Regions from separate parts of the Micromonospora echinospora genome, predicted to be linked through region 1. Evidence: predicted binding sites of a transcription regulator. Region 1 holds the regulator's gene; the other holds the start of a gene.

Region 1 (8,831 bases):
TCTGCCCGAGCGTCTTCGGTCGGATGGTGCGTCCGCGCCGGGAGAGGATGTTCAGCGTCAGGACCTCGGCGGGCCGCTCCGTGCCGCCCTGCTCGAGCATGCCGACGGTACGCCGGACGGCGTCAGTGGTCAGTGTCTCGCCTTTCTCGATCAGTTCGAGCAGCTCACCGAAGAGGCGCTCGGCGAGGGCGTTGTCCGCGGGCGCACCGGTGATGGTGATCTCGTTGCCGCGCACGTGCACGTCGCTGTCGACCGAACGCTCGACGAGCCGCAGGATCTCGTCGCCCGCGCCGAGGAGGTTGACCATGATCTTGGGATCGGGGACGGTGATCCTGGTCTGCGCCCGGGACGGGCCCGGAGGTGGGGTGCCGGTCATAGGTCGGGCCGTCGGGCCCTGCGCCACCTGCTCTCGCTCTCGGCGCCGGCCTGAGCTGGCTCGGCGTACGGACGTTGGTCCCATGGTATCGGTTCGGCCCCCGAGACACCCGGCCCATTTCCCCCGTCGTCACCTCGGGCGGGGCGGAGAAGATCACCAGGAAAGCCATGATCACGACATCCGGCAGGATTATATCTGATCAAACTGAAAACGGGCAGAATTGAGATAGACACACATCCATATCTAGGATTCGCTCACCCCCCGTTTCCCGTCACGAACGGAGTGTGACCCGTGTCCCCACGAAGGATCGGCCGTCGCTTCGCCACCCTCGTCGCCGGCGCCGCCACCGTGCTGAGCCTCGGCCTGGCCAACCCGGCACCCGCCGCCGCCGAGGTCGTCAACGCCACCGTCTGCTACAACACCAGCCAGGCCGGCCCCTACGCCGGCATCGCCGACCAGGCCGCCTCGATCTGGAACGCCTACACCAACAACCTGAACATGTCGAAGTGCGGCTCGAATCTGATGATCTACTACACCACCGGGGGCGGCTCCTACGCCGTCCGGCGCAGCCTGGGCAACGGCTACGTGGTGATCGACACCGCGCAGGCCCAGCAGTACGCCCCGCTGCGGATCATGACGCACGAGATCGGGCACATCCTCGGCCTGCCCGACAACTACAACGGCCAGTGCCACCTGCTCATGTCCGGCGGCAGCGCGGGCACCGGCTGCACCAACCCGTACCCGTACAGCACCGAGGCCGCGCAGGTCGACCGGAACTTCGGCGGCTTCGGCGCCGAGGGCGCCCAGGTCTTCCGGGACAGCTGGCCGGCCCTGGCCACGATCGGCTGAACCCGCCCCACCGCACGCTCCGGGGGTCGGCGCCCGCCGACCCCCGGAACCCTGTCCGCCGCCAGCCGCCCGTCGCCTGCCGTCGCCCCTCGGCTGCTGCCGCCGTCGGCCGCCCCTCGGCTGCTGCCACCGTCGGGCGTCTGCCGTCGCCGTCGCCGTCGGCCGCCGCCTGCTGTCACTGTCGCCGTCTTCGTCGGCCGTCTGCCGTCGCCGTCCGGCTGTCGCGTCAGTGACTCAACTGTGGTCCGGCCAGCGCACGTCGTACCCGTCGAAGGTCTGCTGGTCCCGGGTGAACCGGTAGGTCGCCCAGTGCATCCGGCGTACCCTTCCCCGCTCGTCCCGGGTCAGCCGGAGCAGTTCCCCGACCTCCCGTCCGGAGACCGTCCGCAGCACGTCCGGCCGGTCCGGCAGCGGCGCGAAGACCGCCGTCGGCTTGCCCGGCAGGTCCTCCGCCCGACGGGCCCGCAACGCCCCGTCCCGCCAGAGGAAGACGTACTCGAAACCCTCGCCCCACCAGCGGCCCAGCACGTCCCGGTACGCCTCCGGGGCCGGCTCGCCCGGCGACCACGGCTCGATGTCGGCCGGGTCGTGCTCGACGGCGGTGGCGAGCAGCCGGTGCGGCAGTTCGAAGATCGCCCCGGCGGTGCCGGCCGACCCGAGCACCGCGCAGCCCATCGCCCCCGGTGTCCCGTCGCCGCCCCGCCGGCCGTAGACCGAAGCGAGGAAACCGGGCATCGCGCCGTCGTGCCCCACGTGCAGCACCCGGTTCGGCTGCGGCACGAGGATCAGGCCGAGGCCGAAGCCGTCCACCCAGTTCGCCTCGTCGGTGACCGTACGCGGCCAGCGCATCTCGTCCAGGGTCGCCGGGGCGAGCACCGCACCGGTCGGATCCAGCGCGGCCGGGTCGGCGAGGAAGGCCGCCCAGCGGGCCATGTCACCCGCCGTGCTCCAGAGCTGCGCCGCCGGCCCCACCGCGCCGAAGTCGGTCGGCGGCTCCGGCCGGGCGTGGTCGGAGTACGCGTCGACCAGGAAGCCGGTGGCCGCGCCCGGACCGGGACGGGTGGTGGTGGCCGCCAACCCGAGCGGGGCGAGGATCCGGTCGGCGAGCACCTCCACCCAGGTGCCGCCGCGCAGCCGGGCGACCAGTTCCCCGAGCAGGGCCATCCCCAGGTTGGAGTAGTGGAAGCGGCGGGCCGGGGGCAGCACCCGCTCGGCCCGGGTGAGGTCGGCGAGAAGTTGCTCGACCCCGGGGGCCCGCAGCGTGTCCCAGATGTCGCCGTACGGTTCCCGTTGCAGGCCCGAGGTGTGCGACAGCAGCCGGCGCACGGTCGCCTCGCCGTGCGCGGGCACGTCCAGGTGCCGGCCCACCGGGTCGTCCAGGTCGAGCAGGCCCTCGTCCCGGCACTGGAGCACCAGGACGGCGGTGAAGGTCTTGGTGACCGAACCGATCCGGAAGGGCGTCTGCGGGGTCAGCGGGGCGTCGTTGCCGGTGCTGCCGACGGTGAGGCTCCACAGCGGGCGGTCCGCCCGGTGCAGGGCCACCGACAGCGCCGGCACCCGGGCACCGGCCTGCACCTGCCGCACCATCCGCCCGAGCCGCGCGTTGATCTCCACCACACCGCAAGTGTAAGGAGGGGTCCCCTGTTACCGCTTTTTGATGAACAGGGGACCCCTGCTACCACCGCAGCGAGCTGCTACCGCCACGGCGGCGGGGCGTGCCGACCGAGGACTCAGCGGGCGAGCATCGGCCCGAGCGGGGCACCGCCGAGCAGGTGCGCGTGCACGTGGAAGACCTCCTGGCCGCCGTGCCCGCCGGTGTTGAACATCAGCCGGAAGCCGTCGGCGAGCAGCCCCTCGGCCTCGGCCACCTCGGTGGCGGTGGCCAACACCTGGCCGGCCAGTTCCGGGTCGCTCTGGCCGAGCGTGGCCACGTCGGCGTAGTGCTCCTTGGGGATCACCAGCACGTGCACCGGAGCCTTCGGGTCGATGTCCCGGAAGGCGAGGGTGGTCGCGGTCTCCCGGACGATGGTGGCCGGGATCTCCCCGGCGACGATGCGGCAGAACAGGCAGTCGGAGCTCATCGACGCATGGTAGGACCACCGCTTGCGTACCGGCATCTCGCCCGAGCCGGGCCGGCATGTCGTCGCAGGTCCCCGGCCTCGACCAGCGGCCCCGGGTCGGGTCGGGACCCGACAGTCGGGGATCATGGCCGGGTGGACTCTCGGGCGGTACTGGTGACGGGGGCTTCGCGCGGCATCGGCCGTGCGGTGGCCCGCAGGTTCGCGGCCGGCGGCGACCGGGTGGCGATCCACCACCGCGACTCGGCGGAACTGGCCGAGCGGCTGCGGGCGGAGCTGCCCGGCGACGGGCACGTCGTGGTCCGGGCCGACCTGGCCGACCCGGACGCGGTCCGAGCAGCGGTGGACGAGGCGGCGGCCCGGCTCGGGGGCCTGGACGTGCTGGTCAACAACGCCGGGGTGTTCGGCCCGGCGGACCCGCCGCACCCGGTCTTCGAGACCACGTACGAGCAGTGGCGGCAGCGCTGGCGGGAGATCGTCGACACCAACCTGCTCGGCGCGGCCAACGCGTCCTGGTGCGCCGCCCAGCACATGCGCGACCGGGGCGGCCGGATCGTCAACGTCTCGTCCCGGGGGGCGTTCCGTGGCGAGCCGGGCAACCCGGCGTACGGGGCGAGCAAGGCGGGCATGAACGCGATGGGGCAGTCCCTCGCGGTGGCGCTGGCCCCGTACGGCATCGCGGTGGCGACGGTGGCGCCCGGTTTCGTGGAGACCGACATGACCAACGAGCACCTCAAGTCGCCCCGGGGCGCGGCCGTGCGGGCGCAGAGCCCGTTCGACCGGGTGGCCCGACCGGAGGAGATCGCCGCCGCGGTGCACTGGCTCGCCTCCCCGGAGGCGGAGTGGGCCTCGGGCACCATCGTCGACCTCAACGGCGCGTCCTACCTGCGTTCCTGAGGCAGATCTCCCAGCGAATTCCCAGTCATCAGGGCGGCTGGCCGGTCCAGAGCCGGGGTAAGGATCCCCGACATGGCCGACTCCGCGCTGCTGGATCTCTCCGCCGACTACCAGGTGGTCGACGACCACGACGACGACCCGGTGCTGCTCCGCGCGGACGGCAGCCCGGTGGACACCTGGCGGGAGGACTACCCGTACGACGAGCGCCTGTCGCGTGAGGAGTACGACCAGCACAAGCGCCTGCTCCAGATCGAACTCCTGAAGCTCCAGGATTGGATCAAGGAGTCCGGCGAACGGCTGGTGATCCTCTTCGAGGGACGGGACGCCGCCGGCAAGGGCGGCACGATCAAGCGCTTCATGGAACACCTCAACCCGCGCGGCGCGAAGGTGGTGGCCCTGGTCAAGCCGAACGAGCGGGAGTCCAGCCAGTGGTACTTCCAGCGTTGGCTGCACCACCTGCCGGCGGCCGGCGAGATCGTGCTCTTCGACCGGTCCTGGTACAACCGGGCCGGGGTCGAGCGGGTGATGGGCTTCTGCACCCGCAAGGAGTACCTGGAGTTCCTCCGCCAGGCCCCTGAGCTGGAGCGGATGCTGGTCCGCTCCGGTATCCGGCTGGTCAAGCTCTGGTTCTCGGTCTCCCAGAACGAGCAGCGCACCCGGTTCGCCATCCGTCAGGTCGATCCGGTACGCCAGTGGAAGCTGTCCCCGATGGACATCGCCGCGCTGGACAAGTGGGACGAGTACACCGAGGCCAAGGAGGCGATGTTCTTCTACACCGACACCGCCGACGCGCCGTGGACGGTGGTCAAGAGCAACGACAAGAAGCGGGCCCGGCTGGAGGCCATGCGGCACGTGCTCAACCGCTTCGACTACACGGACAAGGACACCGAGGTCGTCGGCGTGCCCGATCCCCTCCTCGTCGGCTCCGCCGGTCTGGACCTCAGCCCCGACGAGGAGACCGTCCAGGTCTTCCCCCGCCTCTGACCCGTGTCGATCTCGACGGATCCGGGGTGGGTCACCAGCGGGTGAGGCGGGTGGCGAGCACGCTGAGCGCGGCCACCCCGGCGGTCGAGGTACGCAGCACCGCCGGCCCGAGCCGCACCGGGCGCCCACCGGCGGTCTGGAAGGCGTCCAGTTCGGCCGGGGCGATCCCACCCTCCGGCCCCACCACCAGCACGATCTCACCGGCCGGAGGCAACTCGACGGTGGTCAGCCGGTCCTGCGCCTCCTCGTGCAGCACGAACCCGGCGGCGGCACCGGAGATCCGCGCCGCCACCGTCGCCGTCGACTCGTCGGGGGACCCGGCCACCACCGGAAGCCAGGCCCGCCGGGCCTGCTTGGCTGCCTCCCGGGCGGTCGCCACCCACTTCTCCCGGGCGCGTACGCCCCGCTCGCCCCGCCACTGGGTCACCGAGCGGGACGCCGCCCAGGGCACGATCTCGTCCACGCCGACCTCGGTCATCGCCTGGACGGCCAGTTCGCCCCGGTCACCCTTGGCGATGCCCTGCACCACCACGATCCGGGGCACTGCCGCGTCGACGTACCCCCGCGAGGTGACGGTCAGGTCGAGGGCGCCCCGGCCGACGGCGGTGACCACGGCGGCGGCCGTGCCGCCGCGACCGTCGGCCAGCAGCAGTTCCTCGCCGACCCGGAGCCGCTGCACGGTGGCCGCGTGGTGGCCCTCCGGGCCGTCCAGGGTCAGCGTGTCGGCGACGGGCAGCGACTCGACCAGGAACAGCGGGGCAGACACTCAGCCGTGCCCGTTGAACGCGTCCCGCATCCGGGAGAAGAAGCCGCCCTGCTTGCTCAGCTCGGCGACCTCCTCGCCCCGGGTCTTGGCGAACTCGCGCAGCATCCGCTCCTGGTCGGCGTCGAGCTTGGTCGGGGTCCGCACGTCGAGGTGGACGTAGAGGTCACCCCGGCCGGTCCCGCGCAGGTGCGGTACGCCCCGGGCGCGCAGCCGCATCGTGCTGCCCGGCTGGGTGCCCGCCTTGACGTCGACGGTCTCCTCGCTGTCCAGGGTCTTGATGGTCAGTCGGGTGCCGAGCGCCGCCGCGGTCATCGGCACGGTCACCCGGCAGTGCAGGTCGTCGCCCTTACGGGAGTAGACGTCGTGCGGCCGTTCGTGGATCTCGACGTAGAGGTCGCCGGCGGTGCCGCCACCCGGGCCGACCTCACCCTGCTGGGCGAGGCGGATCCGCATGCCGTCCTCCACCCCGGCGGGGATCTTGACGGTCAACGAGCGGCGGGTACGGACCCGGCCCTCCCCGGCGCAGGTCGGGCAGGGGTGCGGGATGGTGGTGCCGTGCCCCTGGCAGACCGTGCAGGGCCGGGCCGAGACGACCTGGCCGAGGAAGGTGCGCTGCACCGACTGCACCTCGCCCCGGCCACCGCACGCCTCACACGTGGCCAGGTGGGTGCCGGCGGCCGTGCCCGCGCCGGAGCAGGTGGTGCAGAGCACGGCGGTGTCGACGGTGATCGGCGCCTCGACACCGAACGCCGTCTCGTTGAGGTCCAGCTCCAGCCGCAGGATCGCGTCCGCCCCGGGACGGGTGCGCGGGCGCGGCCCGCGCGAGCCGGTGGCCCCGCCGAAGAAGGCGTCCATGATGTCCTGGAAGCCGACGAACGGTCCCGCGCCGCCCGGCCCGCCCGGACCGGCCGCGCCGCCGCCGGGAGCGAGCGGGTCGCCGCCCAGGTCGACGATCTGCCGCTTCCGGTCGTCCGAGAGGACCTCGTACGCGGCGTTGATGTCCTTGAACTTCTCCTGGGCCTCCGGGTCCGGATTGACGTCCGGGTGGAACTGCCGCGCCAGCTTGCGGTAGGCGCGCTTGATCTCGTCGTCGGAGGCTTCCCGGCTGACACCGAGGATGCCGTAGTAGTCCCTGGCCACTGCGTTCCGTGTCCTCATGTTCGTCTCGCGTTACGCCGGTCGTCGGCCCGAGTCGGCCGTCGGCCCTGACTGGTCAGTTCTGGGCCAGCAGCTCGCCCACGTAGCGTGCCACGGCGCGTACCGTGGCGATGGTGCCGGGGTAGTCCATCCGCGTCGGGCCGAGCACGCCCAACCCACCCACGATGGTGGCACCCGGACCGTAGCCCGTGCTGACCACCGACGTACCCCGCAGGTTGTCGATCTCGTTCTCGTCGCCGATCCGGATCCGGGTCGTGCTCGGCTCGACCTCGCCGATCAGCTTGAGCAGCACGACCTCCTCCTCGAGCGCCTCGAGGATCGGACGCAGCGAGCCCTGGAAGTCGAGCAGGCCGCCCCGGGTCAGGTTGGCCGTGCCGGCCAGCGCGATCCGCTCCTCGTGCCGTTCGACCAGGGTCTCCAGCAGAACGGTGGAGAGCGTGGTCATCGCCGGACGCAGCCCGGCGCTGACCTCCTCCACCAACGCCTGCACCAGCGGCGGGGTGTCCGACAGCCGGGTGCCGCAGAGCTTCTCGTTGACCAGGCGACGCAGGTCGGTGACGTCGTCGGCGGGAACCGGCGCGGGCAACTCCACCAGCCGCTGCTCGACCCGACCGGTGTCGGCGATCATCACCAGCATCAGCCGGGTGGTGGAGATCGGCACCAGCTCCAGGTGTCGCACCGAGGAACGCGCCAGGCTCGGGTACTGCACCACGGCCACCTGGCGGGTGAGCTGGGCGAGGAGCCGGACGGTGCGGTGGACGACGTCGTCGAGGTCGACCGCGCCGACCAGGAACCGCTCGATCGCCCGACGCTCGGCCGGGCTGAGCGGCTTGACCCGGCTGAGCCGGTCGACGAAGAGGCGGTAGCCACGGTCGGTGGGCACCCGGCCGGCGCTGGTGTGCGGCTGCCGGATGTAGCCCTCCTCCTCCAGCACCGCCATGTCGTTGCGGACCGTGGCCGGGGAGACGCCGAGCTGGTGCCGCTCGACCAGCGCCTTGCTGCCGACCGGCTCCTGGGTCGCGACGTAGTCCTCGACGATCGCGCGCAGCACGGCGAGCTTGCGGTCGTCGAGACCCACTCTCCCCACCTCCTACGCCGGTCAGCGCCCGGCCCGTCGCGGTGCGTGCCCACCCCCGGCGACGACCGGCGGCGGTCGCCGACGGCGACGGCACGCTCCTGGCACTCGACTTTAACGAGTGCCAGTCTACGTCGGGGCACCCCCGGGACGCGATGATCGGTGTCGACCCCTCGTACCCTGCCCGGTACGGGCCGTCCGCCCGGGTGATCAGGACACGCCCGCTGGTCGCGCCTTGCCCGGTGCCCCTACCGTGACCGGTATGACTGAACCGCCGCGCCCGCCCGGCGCGGGCGACGCCGGCCGGTACCCGCCGGAGCCGACCATGCCGCTCGCCCCGTCCGGGTCCCCGTCGACACCCGACGAGCCCACCGCCCCACTGTCCGACGCGGCCGGTGCACCCGGGTATCCCCCACCGGGTGGATCCACCCCGCCCGGCGGTTGGTCCACGCCGCCCCATGAGCCACCCACCGAGCACCTTCCCGCGTCGTCCCCCGAGCCGCCGACGGAGAACTGGACGACGCCGTCGTACGAGCCGCCCACGGAGAACTGGACCACATCGTCTCCCGAGCCGCCCACCGAGAACTGGACGACGCCGTCGTACGAGCCGTCGACGCAGCGCTACGGGTCGCTCGGCGACGACTTGCC
Region 2 (8,831 bases), 660 kb from region 1:
GGGCAGCCCACCAGGCGGCGGCGTCGTCGGGGGCGGCGTGGTGGGAGGCGGCGTGGTCGGCGGCGGGGTGGTGGGAGGCGGCGTGGTCGGCGGCGGCGTGGTCGGCGGGCCGCCGGTGCAGGGTGCGCCGTTGACCGTGCAGTTGGTGGGGGAGCCGGAGCCGGTGACCAGGAAGCCGAACGACACCGAGGCGCCCGGCGCGACGGTGCCGTTCCACGACCGGTTGGTGAAGGTGTGCCGTCCGCCGGCACTGGTCAGGGTGGCGTCCCAGTAGGAGCCGAGGGTGGTGCCCGACGGCAGGGCGAAGGCGACCTGCCAGCTGGTGATGGTGGTCGGACCACCGTTGGTGATGGTGTAACGCCCCTCCCATCCGGTGCCCCAATCGGCGGTGCGGACGAGGGTGGCGGTCGGACCGGCGGCCTGGGCCGGCGCGGCGACGACGAGGGTGGTGGCGGTGATGGCGGCGAGGGCCGCGACGGCGGCCAGCAACAATCTCGGGACAGGGCGACGCATCCGGACCTCCCGGTAGGAGAGCCGTCGGATCGACGGATGCCTAATTATTAGGATTGTTAACTGTAGTTGTCCAGGTGTGGCGGCGATCGGCTCGGGCCCCGGTGGCGGTCATGGCGCGGGGCGGTGGCCCTCCGGGGCGGGACGGGGTCCGGCCGGCGGGCGGCCGGTGAACTCGGACGGCCCGGACGGCGCGACGCGCCCCGCCGTCGTTGGCACTCTCCTTGACGGAGTGCTAGCGGCGGCCTAATCTGCGATTAGCACTCTCCCATCGAGGGTGCCAGCTTCCGGGCCTCGCCCGGGGGTTGAACGCCAGGCGGACCGGCACCCGCGACGACGGCCCCGCCCGGTGGCATGTGGCAGATTGACGCTGGTCGGCCCCGCCGACCGGTTACGAAACCAAGTACCCCAGGAGGGTATGCCCGTGACTACCGCGACCAAGGTTGCGATCAAGCCGCTCGAGGACCGGATCCTGGTCCAGGCGAACGAGGCTGAGACCACCACGGCGTCGGGCATCGTGATCCCCGACACCGCCAAGGAGAAGCCGCAGGAGGGCACCGTCCTCGCTGTCGGCCCGGGCCGCGTCGACGACAAGGGCAACCGGATCCCGGTTGACGTGCAGGTCGGCGACACCGTCATCTACTCGAAGTACGGCGGCACCGAGGTCAAGTACGCCGGCGAGGAGTACCTGGTGCTCTCCGCCCGCGACGTCCTCGCGGTCATCGAGAAGTAACCAACCGATCAGTGTCGCTGCCCCGGTCCGGCTCGCCGGGCCGGGGCAGCAACGCTTCGAAGGGATATCCATGGCGAAGATCCTGAGCTTCTCGGATGACGCCCGACACCTGCTCGAGCACGGTGTCAACGCCCTCGCGGACGCGGTCAAGGTCACTCTCGGCCCGCGCGGGCGCAACGTCGTCCTGGACAAGAAATTCGGTGCGCCGACGATCACCAACGATGGGGTCACCATCGCCAAGGAGATCGAGCTCACCAACCCGTACGAAAACCTCGGCGCGCAGCTGGTCAAGGAGGTGGCGACCAAGACCAACGACGTCGCCGGCGACGGGACCACCACCGCCACCGTGCTCGCCCAGGCCATGGTCCGCGAGGGCCTGCGCAACGTGACCGCCGGGACCAACCCGGCCGGCCTCAAGCGCGGCATCGACGCGGCGGCGGCCAAGGTCTCCGAGGCCCTGCTCGACCGGGCCGTCGAGGTGGCCGACAAGACCTCGATCGCCCACGTGGCGACGATCTCGGCGCAGGACGCCACCATCGGCGAGCTGATCGCCGAGGCGATGGAGAGGGTCGGCCGGGACGGTGTCATCACCGTCGAGGAGGGCTCCGCCCTGCACACCGAGCTGGACGTGACCGAGGGTCTCCAGTTCGACAAGGGCTTCATCTCGCCGAACTTCGTGACCGACCTGGAGTCGCAGGAAGCGGTCCTGGAGAACCCGTACATCCTGATCACCACGCAGAAGATCTCGGCGATCGAGGAACTGCTGCCGCTGCTGGAGAAGGTCCTCGCGGACAGCCGGCCGCTGCTGATCGTCGCCGAGGACGTCGAGGGCCAGGCGCTCTCCACGCTGGTGGTCAACGCGCTGCGCAAGACCATCAAGGTCTGCGCGGTCAAGGCCCCGGGCTTCGGTGACCGCCGCAAGGCGATGCTCCAGGACATGGCGATCCAGACCGGCGCCGAGCTGGTCGCGCCGGAGCTGGGCTACAAGCTCGACCAGATCGGGCTGGAGGCGCTCGGCACCGCCCGCCGTGTGGTCGTCGACAAGGAGAACACCACCATCGTCGACGGTGGCGGTCAGGACACCGAGGTCGCCGACCGGGTCGCGCAGATCCGCAAGGAGATCGAGGCCTCGGACTCCGAGTGGGACCGGGAGAAGCTGGCCGAGCGGCTGGCGAAGCTCTCCGGCGGCGTGGCGGTCATCAAGGTGGGCGCGGCGACCGAGGTCGAGATGAAGGAGCGCAAGCACCGCATCGAGGACGCCATCGCGGCGACCAAGGCCGCGGTCGAGGAGGGTACGGTGCCCGGCGGTGGCGCCGCCCTCGCGCAGATCCTCCCGACGCTCGACGACGACCTCGGTTTCACCGGCGACGAGAAGGTCGGCGTCTCGATCGTGCGCAAGGCGCTGGTCGAGCCGCTGCGCTGGATCGCCCAGAACGCCGGCCAGGACGGCTACGTCGTCGTGCAGAAAGTCGCCGGCAGCGAGTGGGGCCACGGCCTCGACGCCGCCGCCGGGCAGTACGTCGACCTGGTCGGCAACGGCATCATCGACCCGGTGAAGGTGACCCGCAACGCGGTCACCAACGCCGCGTCCATCGCCGGTCTGCTGCTCACCACCGAGAGCCTGGTGGTGGAGAAGCCGGAGAAGGCCGAGGCGGCCGCCGGTGGCCACGGGCACTCCCACGGCCACGGCCACAGCCACCAGCACGGCCCCGGCTTCTGAGCCGTCCGCGACACGGTACGGCGGGTGCGCCGCTCCCCCGGGGCGCCCGCCGGCACGTCGCACCACAGGGCACGCCGTTCCCGTGACGGCGTGCCCTGTGCCGTACTCGGGCCGGTGGGCTGGGACGGACCGGATGGAGGCCAGGAACCCGTGGTCACGCTTCGTGTCCGTGATTGGTGATTGGCACATCCTTACTGCGGGTGACCGTGCGTCGGGCGGTGCCATGCCTCGGCTCTCCCGCGTGGCATGGTGGTCATGCCTGCCGGACAGCACGCTGCCGCGCCCCCGCCGGGGGCGCGGCAGCGGTGGTCCTGGTCGGTGCCTCAGGCGACGTTGCGCTGGGCGGGCACCGTCGACTTGTGCGGGCGGCCGAGGCGGGCCTCCAGGCGGGCGACGTCCACCCGGCTGCGCCGCCGGTCGGCCAGGTCCTCCCAGCCGATGGCGAGCAGGCGGAGGCGCTCGGACTCGCTGAAGCCGCCCCACACCCCGTACGGCTCGCGGACGGTGAGGGCGTGCGCCGCGCACTCGGCGCGCACCGGGCAGGCCCGGCAGACCGCCTTGGCCCCCGATTCCCGGCGCAGTCGGGAGGAACCGCGTTCGCCGTCCGGGTGGAAGAACTGGGCGCTGTCGCGGCCCCGGCAGGCACCGAGCCGCTGCCAGTCCCAGAGGTCGACGATGGGTCCGGGCAGTCTACGTACGTTCGACATCAGCACCCCTCCTCCCGCGCGGCACCGCCGCGATGGTCCGTCAGGCCGTCCCGGGCGACGGTTCGCGCGAGCACGCCGGGTCCGGCCTGGACCCTCCGATACCCTGCCGTTCGCCCGCTCACACGTGTGTGATCGAAAACCTCCGGCAACTCGCGGCAAAGACCCCATATGTCGGAAAAGTTCGGAGAATTGCCCGGAACGCCCTCATGATCAGCGTCGCCCGTGGTCTGCTTCCTGACGGAGAGGAGACCCCACTGTGCGTACGGTTCTCGTCTGCGTCCGAACCCCGTTGGCGGCGCAGCACCTGTCTTCCGCAGCGGCCAGGCTGGGCCTGTCCGCCGTCGTCCGTACCGCCGTCTCTGATCCCGAGGTGATGCTGCGCCTCGCCGAGCAACCGCCCGACGTGGTGCTCGCCGACACCGCGCTGACCCGCCCGGACAGCGCCGGTTTCGTCCGGCGCGTCCTGGCCCGGGCCCCCCAGGCGGCGGTGCTGCTGCTCGGCGCGGAGGAGTCCGGCGCGGCGGCGGCGACCATCAGCGCCGGTGCGCGTGGGCTGATCCAGGGCGTCGACCAGGATCTGACCAGCGCGGTCGCCAAGGCCCTCCTGCTGCTCACCGCCCCGGGACGGTCGTCCCGCCGCCGGATCACCGACCCGGCCCTGGACACCGCCGCCGTCGTCGGCGCGACCGGACGTCCGGGCGGCCGTGCCCCGGCCGCCACGCCACCCGAGTGGCCGGGGCAGGAGGCGCCGGGCGGCCCAGCGATGGTTCCGGTCCAGCGCGGCGACGACGAGCCGGACGACGCTGCGGAGCCGGAGACGGGCCGGACGGCGCAGGAGCCTCGCCGACCCGAACCGGCCGGGCGCGGGCGGGGCGGGATCGGGCTGACCGAACGGGAGCTCCAGGTGCTGCTCGGCATGGCCGAGGGAAAGAGCAACGCCGAGATCGGCCGGGAGCTGTTCGTCTCGGAGGACACCGTCAAGACCCACGCCCGTCGGCTCTTCCGCAAGCTCGGTGCCCGGGACCGGGCGCACGCCGTCGCCGCCGGCTTCCGCGCCGGCCTGGTCGCCTGAGTCGATCCCGGACGCCCGGCCGGTGGGCGGGTCAGTCGCCGGAGGAGTCGGTGTCGTCGTCGCCGGACTCGGTCAGGGTGTCGTGCACCCCGTCGGCGTAGCCCCGGGCGTAGTCCCAGGTGACGTAGTGGTCGGGGTCCGGGTCGTAGGCCGGCTCGTGCACCCGGGGCCGCCCCGAGCTGAGCAGGTGGCGCAGGTTGCCCCGGAGCAGGTCCCAGTCGAAGTAGTGCGGTTCGTGGCAGTCCTCGCACTCGATCACCAAGCCGCGGACCCCGATCGGCGCCAGCAGCGCCTGGTAGATTTCAAGATCCGCCAGGTCCTCCAGGACGTCCTGCCGCTCGACGTCGGTCAGCGGTTCGAGTGAGTCGTCGTCACCGGGGTCGTGCAGGCCGGCGGCCGGGTCGGCCGGGTCGCCGTTGAACGGGTCGATGGGCTCGTCGTGCACCCCCTCACCGTAGACCCAACGTCGTCCGCCCGCCTGCCCCAGGCCGCCCGGCACCCACCGCGCCGCCGCCCGGGGCCGCCCAGCTCAATGGGTACGATGGGGTGACGCGCCCGCGTTCGGCGGCGTGTTCCGGTGCCGCGCACCACCTCACGAAGCCCGTAACGAGCAGCTCAGGAGAGCAATCGTGGATATTTCGCCCAGCACCGATCGTCCGACGGGTGTCGAGCCCGGCGAGCTGGGTGGCCACCTGCCGGAACTGCCCGCCGGCTCGGCGCGGGTGGTGCCCCTTGGCCTGACCTTCGACGACGTGCTGCTCCAGCCGGGCGAGTCGGACGTGGTGCCGAGCCGGGTCAACACGGTGACCCGGCTGACCCGCAACGTCACCCTCGCCGTGCCGCTGCTCTCCAGCGCGATGGACACGGTGACCGAGGCGCGGATGGCCATCGCCATGGCCCGGCAGGGCGGCATCGGCGTGCTGCACCGCAACCTCTCCGTCGAGGACCAGGCGCTCCAGGTCGACCTGGTCAAGCGCTCCGAGTCCGGCATGATCACCAACCCGGTGACGGCCAGCCCGGACGACACCCTCCGTGACGTGGACGCGCTCTGCGGGCGGTACCGCATCTCCGGCGTGCCGGTGGTGGACGCCGACGGTCAGCTCGTCGGCATCGTCACCAACCGGGACATGCGCTTCGTCACCGAGCCGAGCACCCCGGTCCGCGAGATCATGACCCGGACCCCGCTGGTCACCGCCCCGGTCGGAGTCAGCAAGGACGAGGCGCTGACCCTGCTGCGCCGGCACAAGGTCGAGAAGCTGCCGATCGTCGACGACTCGGGTCGGCTGCGTGGGCTGATCACCGTCAAGGACTTCACCAAGAGCGAGCAGTACCCGAACGCCACCAAGGACGACGCCGGCCGGCTCCGGGTCGCCGCCGCCGTCGGGGTCGGCGAGGACGCGTACAAGCGGGCCCGGGCGCTGGTCGACGCGGGCGTGGACGTGCTGATCGTGGACACCGCGCACGGGCACCAGCGGGCCGTGCTGGACATGGTCCGCCAGCTCAAGAAGGACACCACCGCCGACATCGTCGGTGGCAACGTGGCCACGTACGCCGGGGCGAAGGCACTGGTCGACGCTGGTGCCGACGGCGTCAAGGTCGGCGTCGGGCCGGGGGCGATCTGCACCACCCGGATCGTCGCCGGAGTGGGCGTGCCGCAGATCACCGCGATCATGGAGGCGGCCCGCGCCGCCCGCCCGGCCGGCGTCCCGGTGATCGGCGACGGCGGCATCCAGTACTCCGGCGACATCGCCAAGGCACTGGTCGCCGGGGCCGACACGGTGATGCTCGGCAGCCTGCTGGCCGGCTGCGAGGAGAGCCCGGGTGAGCTGATCTTCATCAACGGCAAGCAGTTCAAGGCGTACCGGGGCATGGGCTCGCTGGGCGCGATGCAGTCCCGGGGCCAGGCCAAGTCCTACTCCAAGGACCGCTACTTCCAGCAGGACGTGTCCAGCGACGAGAAGCTGGTCCCCGAGGGCGTCGAGGGGCAGGTGCCCTACCGCGGGCCCCTCTCCCGGGTCGCCCACCAGCTCGTCGGCGGCCTGCGGCTGGCGATGGGGTACGCGGGCGCGGAGAGCATCCCCGAGCTGCACCGCCGTGGGCAGCTCATCCGGATCACCGCGGCCGGCCTCAAGGAGAGCCACCCGCACGACATCCAGATGACCGTCGAGGCGCCGAACTACCACACCCGCTGACCATCCCCTGCGACAACTGGAGACCCCCATGCGTGACGTGGTCGAGATCGGGCTGGGCAAGACCGCGCAGCGCGGCTACCACCTGGACGACATCGCCATCGTGCCGAGCCGGCGGACCCGGGACGTCGACGACGTCTCCACCGCCTGGCAGCTCGACGCGTACCAGTTCGGCATCCCCTGCGTCGCGCACCCGTCCGACGCGACGATGAGCCCGGCCTCGGCGGTCCGGCTCGGCCAGCTCGGCGGCCTGGGCGTGCTGAACGTCGAGGGGCTCTGGACCCGGTACGAGAACCCGACCAAGGTGCTGGAGGAACTGGCCGGGCTCGGCGAGGACGCCCGCGCCACCAAGCGGCTCCAGGAGGTGTACGCCGAGCCGATCCGCCCGGACCTGATCGCCGAGCGGGTCCGGGAGCTGCGGGCCGGGGGCGGCACGGTGGCCGTGCGGGTGTCGCCGCAGCACACCCTGGCGCTGGCCCCGGTGATCCTGGACGCCGGGGTCGACATCCTGGTCATCCAGGGCACCATCGTCTCCGCCGAGCACGTCTCCACCACCGACGAGCCGCTGAACCTCAAGGAGTTCATCGCCGACCTCGACCTGCCGGTGATCGTCGGCGGCTGCACCGACTACAAGACGGCGCTGCACCTGATGCGTACCGGCGCGGCGGGCGTGATCGTCGGCATCGGCGGCGACGGCTGGTCGACCACCGAGTCGGTGCTCGGCATCCGGGTGCCCATGGCGACCGCCATCGCGGACGCGGCGGCGGCCCGCCGGGACTACCTCGACGAGACCGGCGGCCGGTACGTCCACCTGATCGCCGACGGCGACGTGCAGACCTCCGGCGACATCGCCAAGGCGCTCGGCTGCGGCGCGGACGCGGTGATGCTCGGCGAGCCGCTCTCGCTCTGCGCGGAGGCTCCGGCCGGCGGCGCCTGGTGGCACTCGGCGGCGAGCCACCCGTCGCTGCCCCGGGGCGCGTTCGAGGCCGCCGGCGAGCCGCTCGGGGAGATGGAGCGGCTGCTCTTCGGCCCGGCCGACGAACCGGACGGCCAGCTCAACCTCTTCGGCGGCCTGCGCCGGGCGATGGCCAAGTGCGGCTACCGCGACCTGAAGGAGTTCCAGAAGGTCGGCCTGGTCCTGGACCGGTAGCTGGTAGCAGGGGTCCCCTGATACCGCTTTTCGATGAGGAGGGGTCCCCTGCCACCACGTCCGGCGCGGGCACCCTCGGCACGCGTCGACCGTTGCCGGAACCGGCCCGTGACCCACCGTCCGGGCCGGTTCCGGCTCGTCGCCGCGGTGCTGGCCCTCGTCGCCGTACCGGCCCTGGCCGGTTGCACCCCCAAGGACGACCCCGCCGGTGACGAGGGCGCCGCCGGCATCGGCGACCGTTACTTCCCGCAGTACGGCAACGGCGGCTACGACGTCGCCGGGTACGACCTGCGGGTGCGCTACGACCCGGCCACCGACCGGCTCGACGGCACCACCACGGTCACCGCCACCAGCCGACAGGCGCTGACCCGGTTCAACCTCGATCTGGTCGGGTTGACCGTCTCCTCGGTCACCGTGGACGGCCGGCCGGCCACGCACCGGCGGGACGACGCCGAACTGGTGGTCACCCCGGCCGAGCGGATCGCGCCGGGCCGCCGCTTCGCCGTGGTGGTCGAGTACGCCGGGGTACCCGGCACGGTCACCAACTCCGGCCTGGGCGAGGGCGGCTTCCTGCACACCTCCGACGGCGCGGTCGCGCTCGGTCAGCCGGAGTCGGCGAGCACCTGGTTCCCGGTCAACGACCATCCGTTCGACAAGGCGACGTACGACATCGAGGTGACCGTGCCGGACGGCCTGGCCGCGGTGAGCAACGGGGTGCCGGAGCAACGGACCAGCGCCGGCGGCTGGACC

Evidence for each region. Region 1 encodes HrcA, which represses chaperone genes, less so after heat shock. Its sites were predicted from a motif close to GGTTNGCACNCTCNNNNNGAGNGTGCNAACC; they were not measured.
Region 2: a site for HrcA is predicted at 766-796, ahead of groES (co-chaperone GroES). Genes of this name have one in related genera too.

Annotation. Positions count from the first base shown of each region.
Region 1 is NZ_LT607413.1:3,799,417-3,808,247, reverse strand. Features, by position in the region: gene GA0070618_RS17350 (PhoH family protein) at 1-376, opposite strand, end outside; gene GA0070618_RS17345 (snapalysin family zinc-dependent metalloprotease) at 668-1,225, shown strand; gene GA0070618_RS17340 (serine hydrolase domain-containing protein) at 1,460-2,812, opposite strand; gene GA0070618_RS17335 (histidine triad nucleotide-binding protein) at 2,956-3,306, opposite strand; gene GA0070618_RS17330 (SDR family NAD(P)-dependent oxidoreductase) at 3,439-4,200, shown strand; gene ppk2 (polyphosphate kinase 2) at 4,273-5,184, shown strand; gene GA0070618_RS17320 (16S rRNA (uracil(1498)-N(3))-methyltransferase) at 5,216-5,950, opposite strand; gene dnaJ (molecular chaperone DnaJ) at 5,951-7,090, opposite strand; gene hrcA (heat-inducible transcriptional repressor HrcA) at 7,164-8,186, opposite strand; gene GA0070618_RS17300 (DUF4870 domain-containing protein) at 8,446-8,831, shown strand, end outside.
Region 2 is NZ_LT607413.1:3,142,138-3,150,968, forward strand. Features, by position in the region: gene GA0070618_RS14580 (chitinase) at 1-492, opposite strand, end outside; gene groES (co-chaperone GroES) at 929-1,243, shown strand; gene groL (chaperonin GroEL) at 1,314-2,963, shown strand; gene GA0070618_RS14595 (WhiB family transcriptional regulator) at 3,287-3,670, opposite strand; gene GA0070618_RS14600 (helix-turn-helix transcriptional regulator) at 3,927-4,742, shown strand; gene GA0070618_RS14605 (DUF5319 domain-containing protein) at 4,774-5,187, opposite strand; gene guaB (IMP dehydrogenase) at 5,372-6,934, shown strand; gene GA0070618_RS14615 (GuaB3 family IMP dehydrogenase-related protein) at 6,963-8,081, shown strand; gene GA0070618_RS14620 (M1 family metallopeptidase) at 8,190-8,831, shown strand, end outside.